2 regions of the Nitrospirillum guanabarense genome follow, and region 1 is predicted to be linked to the other one. Evidence: predicted binding sites of a transcription regulator. Region 1 holds the regulator's gene; the other holds the start of a gene.
What was found. Region 1 encodes LexA, which represses DNA repair genes until DNA is damaged. Its sites were predicted from a motif close to ATGTTCTANTTTGGTTC; they were not measured.
Positions count from the first base shown of each region.

Region 2: UAA55_RS27370 (PA0069 family radical SAM protein) is a predicted target of LexA. The motif match lies at 2,161-2,177, and genes of this name have one in related genera.

Region 1 covers NZ_JAYEER010000004.1:1,352,120-1,357,448, reverse strand. The annotation lists gene gltX (glutamate--tRNA ligase) at 1-662, opposite strand, end outside; gene UAA55_RS24240 (ComEC/Rec2 family competence protein) at 1,052-3,019, shown strand; gene lexA (transcriptional repressor LexA) at 3,156-3,878, opposite strand; gene UAA55_RS24230 (molybdopterin molybdotransferase MoeA) at 4,031-5,230, opposite strand; gene moaC (cyclic pyranopterin monophosphate synthase MoaC) at 5,245-5,329, opposite strand, start outside.
Region 2 covers NZ_JAYEER010000004.1:2,017,021-2,022,349, forward strand. The annotation lists gene ftsE (cell division ATP-binding protein FtsE) at 1-630, shown strand, start outside; gene UAA55_RS27365 (acyl-CoA desaturase) at 820-2,076, shown strand; gene UAA55_RS27370 (PA0069 family radical SAM protein) at 2,223-3,326, shown strand; gene UAA55_RS27375 (hypothetical protein) at 3,408-4,655, opposite strand; gene UAA55_RS27380 (ExbD/TolR family protein) at 4,863-5,285, opposite strand; gene UAA55_RS27385 (ExbD/TolR family protein) at 5,311-5,329, opposite strand, start outside.

The sequences.
Region 1 (5,329 bases):
GTCCAGCCCATGGCCTGGTAGATCTGCAGCTGGCGGAAGGTGTTGGTCAGGTGGTCGTCGCCGCGGATCACCTGGGTCACGCCCATGTCCTGGTCGTCCACCACCACCGACAGCATGTAGGTGGGCGTGCCATCGGCCCGCAGCAGGACCATGTCGTCCAGCTGGCTGTTCTGCACCCGCACCTCGCCCTGCACCTTGTCCTGCAGGACCGTCTCCCCCTCACGCGGGGCCTTCAGTCGGATGACGGGGGCGATCCCGGCCGGCGCCTCCGACGGGTCGCGGTCGCGCCAGCGGCCGTCGTAGCGCACGGGCAGGCCGGCGGCCTTTTGCTGCTCCCGCATCGTCTCCAGCTCTTCCGGGGAGCAGTAGCAATGATAGGCATGTCCCTGGGCCAGCATGGTGCGCGCCACCTCGGCATGGCGCTCCCGCCGCTCGAACTGGCTGACGGCGTCGCCATCCCAGGTCAGGCCCAGCCAGCTGAGGCCGTCGATGATGGCGTCCACCGCCGCTTGCGTGGACCGTGCCCGGTCCGTGTCCTCGATGCGCAGCAGGAAGGTGCCGCTGTGATGGCGGGCGTACAGCCAGTTGAACAGGGCGGTACGGGCGCCGCCGATGTGCAGGTAGCCGGTGGGGGACGGGGCGAAACGGGTGACGACACTCATGGGAAACGCACTCTCCGGCATGCGGCGGGCGGCGCCCCGTCGGGGTGTCTGGAACGGGCGCCTTGGAAGGGCCTCATCCAAAGGTTGACGGCGCGACGCGAATATCGAGATAGCTGGTGATCAGATCCGGCGGCAGGATAGCCGCCAAGGGCGCATCACCAGGATGCGGAAGCCGCTGAGATAGCACACCCGGAACGAAGATGCACCCTGAGGCAGACCCCGCTGGAGAGGACTGGGACGGTGAGGCCCCGGACTTGTCGAATGGGTCCTATTTAGCTACTGGGCGGAGCGAATTTGGCGCCGACCCACCCCCTTCAGATGTGATGCGGATCACACATCGTGCGCTCGCCGCGTTAGCCAGCATTGTCACATCAGCGTATGTCAATTTGGTGGAAGAGCGGGAACGTTGGGTCCTTTGGGTTCCTGTTTTCCTGGGCGCCGGCATCGCCCTTTACTTCGCCATGCCGGGAGAGCCGCCGCCCTGGTCGGGTCTGCTGTTCACCCTGGGCGTCTTCGGCCTGTACCTGCTGGCCGGCGACCGGCTGCCCCTGCGTCTGACGCTGGGCGCGCTGCTGGCCTTGGGGATGGGGTTCACGGCGGTGGAGGCGCGCACCACCTGGCTGAGGACCCCCATCCTGCAGCGACCCCTGGGCCCCGTGCCGGTGGAAGGCCGCGTCGCCAATGTGGAGCGTCTGGACAAGGGTGTACGCGTCACCCTGGCCGACCCGCGCATCCCCCGCCAGGCGCCGGATTTGACTCCGCCCGCCGTACGCATCCGCCTGCGCCCCACCGATGCTGCGCCACCGGCGGGCACGCGGGTGCGCATCCTGGCGGCCCTGCGCCCACCGCCCGACAGCCCGGAGCCGGGCGCCTACGATTTCCGCCGCTCCGCCTTCTACCAGGGCATCGGGGCGGTGGGTTTCGCCTTCAAGACGCCGGAGGTGGTGGCGCCGGCGCCGGTGGGTTGGATCGGTTGGGTCAACGACCGGGTGGTGGCCTTGCGCGAGCTGATCGCCAGCCGCGTGGCCGAGCGCCTGACGGGCGCGCCCGCCATGATCGCCATCGCGCTGCTGAATGGGGAGCAGACGGGCATTCCCCCGGATGACCTGCAGGCCATGCGCGTCTCGGGCCTGCAGCACATCCTGTCCATCTCCGGACTGCACATCAGCCTGGTGGCGGCGCTGTTCTATTTCTTCGCCCGCGCGGCCCTGGCGCTGTGGGAGGGCGTGGCGTTGCGCCATCCCATCAAGAAGTACGCCGCCGCCTTCGCCATCCTGGCGACGCTCGCCTACATGATGCTGGTCGGGGCGCAGGTGCCCACCTTGCGCTCCGTCCTCATGACGGCGCTGGCCATGGTGGCCATCCTGGCCGACCGTTCGGTCCTGAGCCCCCGGGCCATCGCCGTTGCCGGCATCCTCTGCCTGCTGTACCAGCCGGAGCAGTTGCCCGGCCCCAGTTTCCAGATGAGCTTCGGCGCCGTGCTGGCGCTGATCAGCGCCTACGAGGTGCTGCGCGAGCCGATGAACCGCTGGCGCAAGGAGGGCGGCTGGCCACGGCGCGCCCTGCTGTTCGTGGGCGGGCTGTGCCTGACCTCCATCATCTCCACCATCGCCACCATGCCGTTCTGCCTCTACCACTTCCAGCAGGTGGCCAATTACGGCGTGCTGGCCAACCTGATCGGCATTCCCATCACCGAGCTGTGGATCATGCCGCTGTGCCTGCTGGCCTATGTCGCCATGCCCTTCCATCTGGAGGGCTGGATCATCGACATGATCGGCTGGGGCTGCGAGGGCATCCTGTGGACCGCGCGCGTCACCGCCGCCTTGCCGGGGGCCGCGCTGCACGGCGCCGCCCTGTCCGACCTGGCCTTCGGCCTGATGGTGGGCGGCGGCCTGTGGCTCATGCTGTGGCGCCGCCGCTGGCGCCTGATCGGCTTGGCGCCCATCGCGCTCGGCTGCGTGCTGGCGCCGTTGACGCCCCGGCCGGACATGGTGGTGTCGGGCGGCGGCACCATGGTGGCGGTGCGTGACGGCGGCGGCAAGCTGTGGCTGTCGTCCTCGCGCGGTGGCGGCTTCGAGGTGGAGACCTGGGGCAAGCGCGATGGCGGGGAGGGGCGCCCGCCCGCCTGGCCCACCGTGGGCACGGATGACGGCAGCCTGCGCTGCGACAGCCTGGGATGCCTCTACCACCCCGATCTCTATCGTCCTGGACCGGCGCGATCCGGCGGCGCCCGAAGGCCGGTTGGTGGCCATCGCCTGGACCCGCGACGCCCTGGCGGAGGATTGCGACAACGCCGACCTGGTGATCTCCCGCGTGCCGGCGGCCGGCTGCGACGCCCCCCGCGTCATCGGCCCTGACGTGCTGGCCGCCTGCGGCGCCCATGCCCTGTACTTCGAACGCGGCGGTGTACGCATCGAGACGGTACACGACCCGCAAAGCAAACGGCCCTGGGACTGAGGTGGCCAGGGCCGCTGTCTAGTCCAGGATGTCTGGTCAATAGCGGCGGAACAGGCCGACCAGGCGGCCCTGAACCCGCACCCGGTCGGCACCGAACACCCGCGTTTCATAGGTGGGGTTGGCGGGCTCCAGCGCGATGGAGTTGTTCTTGCGGCGCAGGCGCTTCAGCGTCACCTCGGCTGCGTCGACCAAGGCGACGACGATGGCGCCGTTCTCCGCCGTTTCGCAGCGTTGGATGATGACGGTGTCACCGTCATGAATGCCAGCCTCCACCATGCTGTCGCCCGCCACTTCCAGGGCGTAGTGCTCGCCGATGCCCAGCATGGAGACGGGGATGTCGATGGTGCTGCCACTGTCACGCAGCGCTTCGATGGGCAGGCCGGCGGCGATGCGGCCGTACAGCGGCAGGCTGACGGCGCCGATGGCATCGCCGGCATCCCGGCCGGGCAGGCCCGCCTGGAAGTCCGCCTTGATGACATTGGGCTTGAAGCGGGGTTCCACGTCCGCCGGCGCCGCGGCGGCGGCCTTCTTGGGTGCCGGCGTCGTCTCCGGCAGGCGCAGCACCTCCAGCGCCCGGGCGCGGTGGGGCAGGCGGCGGATGAAGCCACGCTCCTCCAGTCCGGTGATCAGCCGATGGATGCCGGACTTGGACTTGAGGCCCAAGGCATCCTTCATCTCATCGAATGAGGGGGAGACGCCGCCTTCACCCAGATGCTGGTGGATGTACAGCAGCAGCTCCTGTTGCTTCCGCGTCAGCATATCGCCCCCTTCGCTGTGTCGAGCCGCTAGATATGGAACAAACCCGAAACGTACTGGCCATGTTCTATTTTGGTTCACGGCCCACGTCAAGGGTCAGCGATGAAAAACCATCAGACGATGACAGATTTAGGGCGGGTTCGGGGCTCGGGACCTTAAATCTCGTCCAGTGGGACGATATCCACCACCGTGCCGGCCTCGGCGGCGGGGGCATGGGGCGGGCGGACGATCAGGCAATCCGCCGCCGCTAGGCGACTCAGCATGGAGCTGTCCTGCTGGCTGAAGGTCGCCACGCCGGGCAACGCGCCATCGCCGGGCACCAGGGCGGCACGCAGATAATCCTGCCGGCGGTCGTTGGCGGGCAGGGGGGTGGCCAGCACGGCCCGCGCCCTGGGCAACTCGGCCGGGGCCAGCCCTCGCATCCGGCGCAGCGCCGGCACCAGGAACAGGATGGCGCACACCAGGCTGGAGACGGGGTTGCCCGGCAAGCCCAGCAGGGGTGTGCCGCCCAGGCGGCCGAACATCAGCGGCTTGCCCGGCCGCATGGCGATCTTCCAGAAGTCGAGTTCAAGCCCCTCGCCGCCCAGCGCGCCGCGCACCAGATCGTATTCGCCGACGGAGGCGCCGCCGGTGGTGACCAGCAGATCGCAGCCGGTGGCCCCCCGCGCCAGGGTGGCCAGGGCGTCGGCGTCATCGGGGGCGATGCCCAGGTTGACCGGGATGCCGCCATGGCGCCGCACCAGGGCGGCCAGGGCCAGGCCATTGCTGCTGACGATCTGGCCGGGGCCTAGCGGCTCCCCCGGCATCACCACCTCGTCGCCCGTGGCCAGGATGGCGACGCGGGGGCGGCGGTGCACGGTGAGGAAGGGGTGGTTCATGGCGGCGGCCAGGGCCAGGTCGCGCACGGTCAGGCGGCGGCCGGCCTTCAGGCCCACGGTTCCGGCGGTGAAGTCCAGGCCGGCGGCGCGCACCCAGCGGCCGGGCCTGCCTTCGCGCACCCGCACGCTGTCGCCCAGGTCGTCGCAGTCCTCCTGCAGCGCCACGGTGTCGGCGCCCTCGGGCATGACGCTGCCGGTGAACAGGCGCACGGCCTGGCCCGGGCCCACCGCGCCGGCGAACGGCCGACCGGCCGGCGCCTCGCCGATCCGGGCGAGGGTGACGGGCAGAGTGCCCAGGTCCGGCCCCCGCACCGCCCAGCCGTCCATGGCGGAGACGGCGGCCGGCGGCTGCGTCACCCGGGCCACGACATCGGCCGCCAGCACGCGGCCCAGCGCCTCGCCCACCCCCACCAGTTCGCCGCCCAGGGGCTGGAACTGCGAGAGGATGCGGGCCAGCGCTTCATCAACGGGGATCATGGATGGCCTGCAGGTCAGGAGTTTTCCGCACGGTAGGGGCCGCTCTTGCCACCGTCCTTGGCGATCAGGCGGATATCGGCGATGACCATGCCTTTATCC
Region 2 (5,329 bases), 660 kb from region 1:
AAATCCAGCCTGCTGAAGCTGCTGTACCTGGCGGAACGGCCGTCGCGCGGCCTGATCACCCTGCTGGGCCACCCCCTGTCCAAGACCCCGCGCAAGGCCCTGCCGGCCATCCGACGGGAAATCGGCGTGGTGTTCCAGGACTTCCGCCTGATGAACCACCTGACGGTGTTCGACAACGTGGCCCTGCCCCTGCGCCTGGCCGGCCAGGATGAGACCCATGTGCAGGAAAGCGTGACGGAACTCCTGTCCTGGGTGGGGCTGAAGGCCAAGCTGGACGAGCGGCCCCTGCGCCTGTCGGGCGGGCAGAAGCAGCTGGTGGCCATCGCCCGCGCCGTCGTCACCCGACCCAAGCTGATCATCGCGGACGAGCCCACGGGCAACATCGACCGCGAGATGAGCCTGCGCATCATGCGGCTGTTCATCGAGCTGAACAAACTGGGCACCACCTGCCTGGTGGCGACGCACGACATGGTGCTGGTCGACCGGCTGCAGAAGCCGGTGATGGAGCTGTATGAAGGCAAGCTGGCCGATTCCGGCTGGTGGATGGAGGGGGCGGCCAGCAACGCCGTTGGCCCGGCCCAGGCCCCGGCGCCGCCCCTCGGCTCAGACGACCTTTCGCCGGACTTTTGACCCAGCGCAAATCGCCGGCACCGCCACCAGTGTTAAGCTCCCCTTCAGGGTTGTCCCTTACCCTGGGGTCAGAGGAATAACGCCCAAACGCGGAGTCGGCTTCAAGGCCAATTCCTGCTATCCAGACGATATAGACATCATCCCTGCCCGGCCCCACCACCGCCGGCCCCTGACGGAGTGCACACCCCGGTGACCAACCCCGCCCGCGAGACCACCGCCCCCCGGGCCGAAAGCCCGGCTGACCACTACATGGACGATATCCAGGCCACAGGCGCCGTGCCCTTCATCCTGGTGCACCTGGCCTGCCTGGGCGCCATCTGGACGGGGGTCTACTGGCAGGACGTGGCCCTGGCCGTCGGCCTCTACGGCCTGCGTATGTTCGGCATCACCGGCGGCTATCACCGCTATTTCTCGCACCGTGCCTATAAGACCAGCCGCTGGTTCCAGTTCATCCTGGCCTTCATCGCCCAGACGTCAGCCCAGCGCGGCATCCTGTGGTGGGCGGCCAAGCACCGTCACCATCACCGCTATTCCGACACCCCCGCGGACGTGCATTCCCCGGTGCAGCGCGGCTTCTGGTACGCGCACATGGGGTGGATCTTCACCGCGCGCCACGACAAGACCGACCTGGCCGCCGTGCCGGACCTGGCCAAGTTCCCCGAGTTGCGCTTCCTGGACCGGTTCCATTACCTGCCCGCCTTCATCCTGGCCGTCGCCGTGTGGTTCGCGGCCGGCTGGTCGGGTCTGGTGGTGGGCTTCTTCTGGAGCACCATCGCCACCTACCACGGCACCTTCTGCATCAACTCCCTGGCCCATGTGTACGGCCGCCGCCGCTACCTGACCGGCGACGACAGCCGCAACAACTGGTGGTTCGCCCTGCTGACCATGGGCGAGGGCTGGCACAACAACCACCATGCCTACCAGAGTGCCGCCTGCCAGGGTTTCCGCTGGTGGGAGGTGGACACCACCTACTACATCCTGAAGGCGCTTTCCTGGGTGGGCGTCACCTGGGACCTGCACCGCCCGCCGGCCGCCGTGGTGCGGGGCGAGCAGCGCCTGGGCAAGGCCATCATCGAGAAGGCCGCCGGCCAGTTGGCCGACACCTTCCATGTGGAGCAGATCGCCGCCCGCCTACAGGCCACCCTGGCCGACACCCCTTCGCTGGCCGACGTGAAGGCCGAATTGCAGCACAAGCTGCAGAACGCCCGCGCCCAGGCCGAGGCCATGCTGGCCTCGCTGCACATGCCCGAGCTTCATATGCCCGCCATGCCCAGCCTGCCGGAGCTGCACATGCCGAGCATGCCCACCCTGCCGACGCGAGAGGAATTGAAGGAGCGGGCCGCCGCCATGTTCGTGCGCACCTCTTCCATGGACGATATCGTCGACCGGGCCCGCCAGATGCTCATCGAAGCCGTCTGCGCCCGTCTGGCCGTCGCCGCCGCCTGAGCCGGCCGCTGCCCCAAGGGAAGGCCGCCCCGGAACTGCTGGGGCGGCCTTTTTTGCTGCCTGGCAGGAGCGTTGGCGGCGCAAATGTTCATGTTGTGTTCTTGTTTTGCCGGGCGTAGGCTGCCCTCCGGGTAACGGAGGACGCCATGGTCGACATCCTGGATGACCGCCCGCTGAAGGGCCGGGGCACCATCTCCAACCGCGTGGGCCGGTTCGAGGCCCATGCCCGCATGCGCACCGACGACGGCTGGGCCCGGGCGGGCCATGACGGCTGGGATGAGGAGGCGGATCTGGAGGTGGCCGCCGCCACGCAGGTGCGCCTGGACGCCTCGCGCAGCGTCATCAGCTACAACGACAGCCCGGACGTGAATTTCGATCGCTCCATCAACCCCTACCGGGGGTGTGAGCATGGCTGCGTCTATTGCTTCGCCCGGCCCAGCCACGCCTATCTGGGCCATTCGCCGGGCCTGGACTTCGAGACCATCCTCTACGCCAAGCGCGACGCCCCGGCCCTGCTGGCCAAGGAGCTGCGGGCCAGGGGCTACACGCCCCAGCCCATCGCCCTGGGCGCCAACACCGACGCCTACCAGCCCATCGAGCGGACGGAGCGCATCACCCGCGGCGTGCTGGAGGTGCTGCGCGATTTCCGTCACCCGGTGGGCATCATCACCAAGTCGCCCCTGGTCCTGCGCGACCTGGACATCCTGGCGCCCATGGCGGCGGACGGTCTGGCGCGCGTCTCCGTCTCCATCACCACCCTGGACCGCGGGCTGGCCCGCAAGCTGGAGCCGCGCGCCGGCACGCCGCAACGGCGCCTGGATGCCGTACGCCAGCTGTCGCAGGCGGGCGTGCCCGTCAGCGTCCTGGCCTCCCCCATGATCCCGGCGCTCAACGACGCCGAACTGGAGAGCATCCTGGCGGCCGCCAAGGAGGCTGGGGCGACCCAAGGCCATTACATCCTGCTGCGCCTGCCGCGCGAATTGGCGGACCTTATGGAAGAATGGCTGCGCCTGCATGCGCCCGACCGGGCCGACCATGTGCTGAGCCTGATCCGCCAGTGCCGCGACGGCGGCCGTAACCATGCCGAATTCGGCACCCGCATGCGCGGCACCGGCCCCTATGCCCAGCTGCTGGCCGCCCGCTACAAGCTGGCGGTCAAGCGCCTGGGCCTGGACCAGCGGCGCTGGAGCATGCGCTGTGATCTGTTCCGGCCCCCTCCCCAAGCGGGGGACCAACTGGCGCTCTTCTGAGCGCGCCAATGACAAAAGCCGGCCCCATGAGGGACCGGCCTTCGCTTACGGCTTGTCGCCGGCGCCAGGGCGCTGGACGGATCAGAACTGGGTGACGCCAGCCTGGATCAGGTACAGACGGGCGATGTCGGCGGTGCCGTCGGTGCCCTTGATGCTCTTCATGGTATCCACGGCCTTCTGCTTCTGGCCGGCGGCCAGATAGGCCTGGACCAGGCGCAGCTTGGCCTCTTCCGGATACTTCAACTGATCCTTCTTGATGCCGGCCTGGATGACCTCGATGGCCTTGGCGGCGTTGCCCAGGGCCAAGTATTGCGTGCCGACCTTGACCAGCTGCTTGCCGTCAGGCTGCGCGGCGGCTTCCTTCTCGTCGTCGGGCAGCTTGCGCTGATCGTCGTCCACCTGCTTGCCGGCCATGTCGGCCAGGCGCTTCTCGCGGTCGCCCTGGGCCTTGCCCAGGATGCCGGCCTTGAAGCCTTTGTCCATCGTCGCCTTGGCTTCGGCGCCCAGGCCATCGCTCATGGCCAGCTGCGCGAATTCCAGGTACGGGCCCGGATCCTTCACCAAACCGGCACCGATCTGCAGGCGCAGCACATCGATCTGCAGGCGGTTGGAATTGAAGCCCGGCAGCTTCTGCACGCCGCGGATGACGCTTTCCCAGCTTTCCTGATCCGGGTAGTTGATCAGCAGCCGTTCCATCGCCTCAACGAAGGCGGGCTTGTGATCCATGCTGTATTCGGCGCTGGCGACGGTCTGCAGCAGCGTCTTGGACGGCTTGCCGCCCTGGGCCTGGATCATGGCGCGCGCGGCCTTGGAGGCGTTGGCGTAGTCCTTTTGATCCAGGTAAATCTGGATGGCCAGTTCCTTCAGACGGTTCTCGGTACCGCCGTCCTTGTAGTAGCGGTCGGAAGCGGCGGAGAACTTCGCGTAGTTCTTCACGCTGAAGTAGGCCTCGGCAATCAACTTGTCACGGTTCACCTTGTCGGCGTCCGCCAGCTGGCAGCTGGTCAGGGTCGCTTCCAGCGACTTGGCGAAGTTGCCCATGTCCTTCTGGCCGCTGTAAGCGGAAGCGCGCAGCGTCTCGAAGGTGCAGGTCTCGAAAGCCGACTTCGTCTTGCTGTTCTTCTCAGCCTCGTCGATCTTGTCCAAGGCTTCCTTGAACTTGCCCGCCTTCAGCGCGTTCTGGGCTTCCTGCAGCGGCTTGCCGACTTCCGGGCTGAACTTCTTGGCGTCGGCGGCCTGGGCCGGCGTGGTGGCGCTGATGACAACGGCGCCGCCCATGGTGAGCGCCGAGGCGAGCAGTGCGGCACGAAGGAAGTGCTTGGCGATCATTCCGAGGACTTTACCTGCTTTGTTGAAGGGCTGGACCGACGAGCGGCCCCTCATATCGGGAAATCTAAATTGGCAATTGGGGTGAAATCGGGACAGGCATCCCGGTCAGGGCTCGCGCCCCCAAAAGATCACGAGCCCCCAGAAACGGTTACGGCGACCCCGCATCCCAAGACCAGCTCGGGTAACGAGGCCGCCGCAGACACGGACTTAGTCCATGAACTGTTCCGCACCCACCAGACCCAGCTTGGTCACGCCCAGACGCTGGGCCGAGGCCATGACCATCGCCACGGTGTTATATTTGGCCAGCTTGTTCGGCCAAAGATGAACCTCGGGCTGCGGGTTCTTGAGCGCGGCGTCCTTCAGACGCAGCTCAAGGTCATGGCGATCAACGGTGGTTCCGTTCCACTGAATCGTGTTGTCGAAATCCACCATGATGTTGATCACCTCAGGCGGCGTCGTATTGGTCGACGGCGGGGTCGCCGACGGCATGTCCAACTTCACCGCATGGGTTTGGATCGGAATGGTGATGATCAGCATGATGATCAGAACCAACATCACGTCGATAAGCGGCGTGGTGTTGATGTCCATCATGGCTTCGTCTTCACCGCCTCCGCCAACGTTCATACCCATGGCTTAAACTCCTTCGGCGGAACCGTCAGTGCGCGACCGGGATC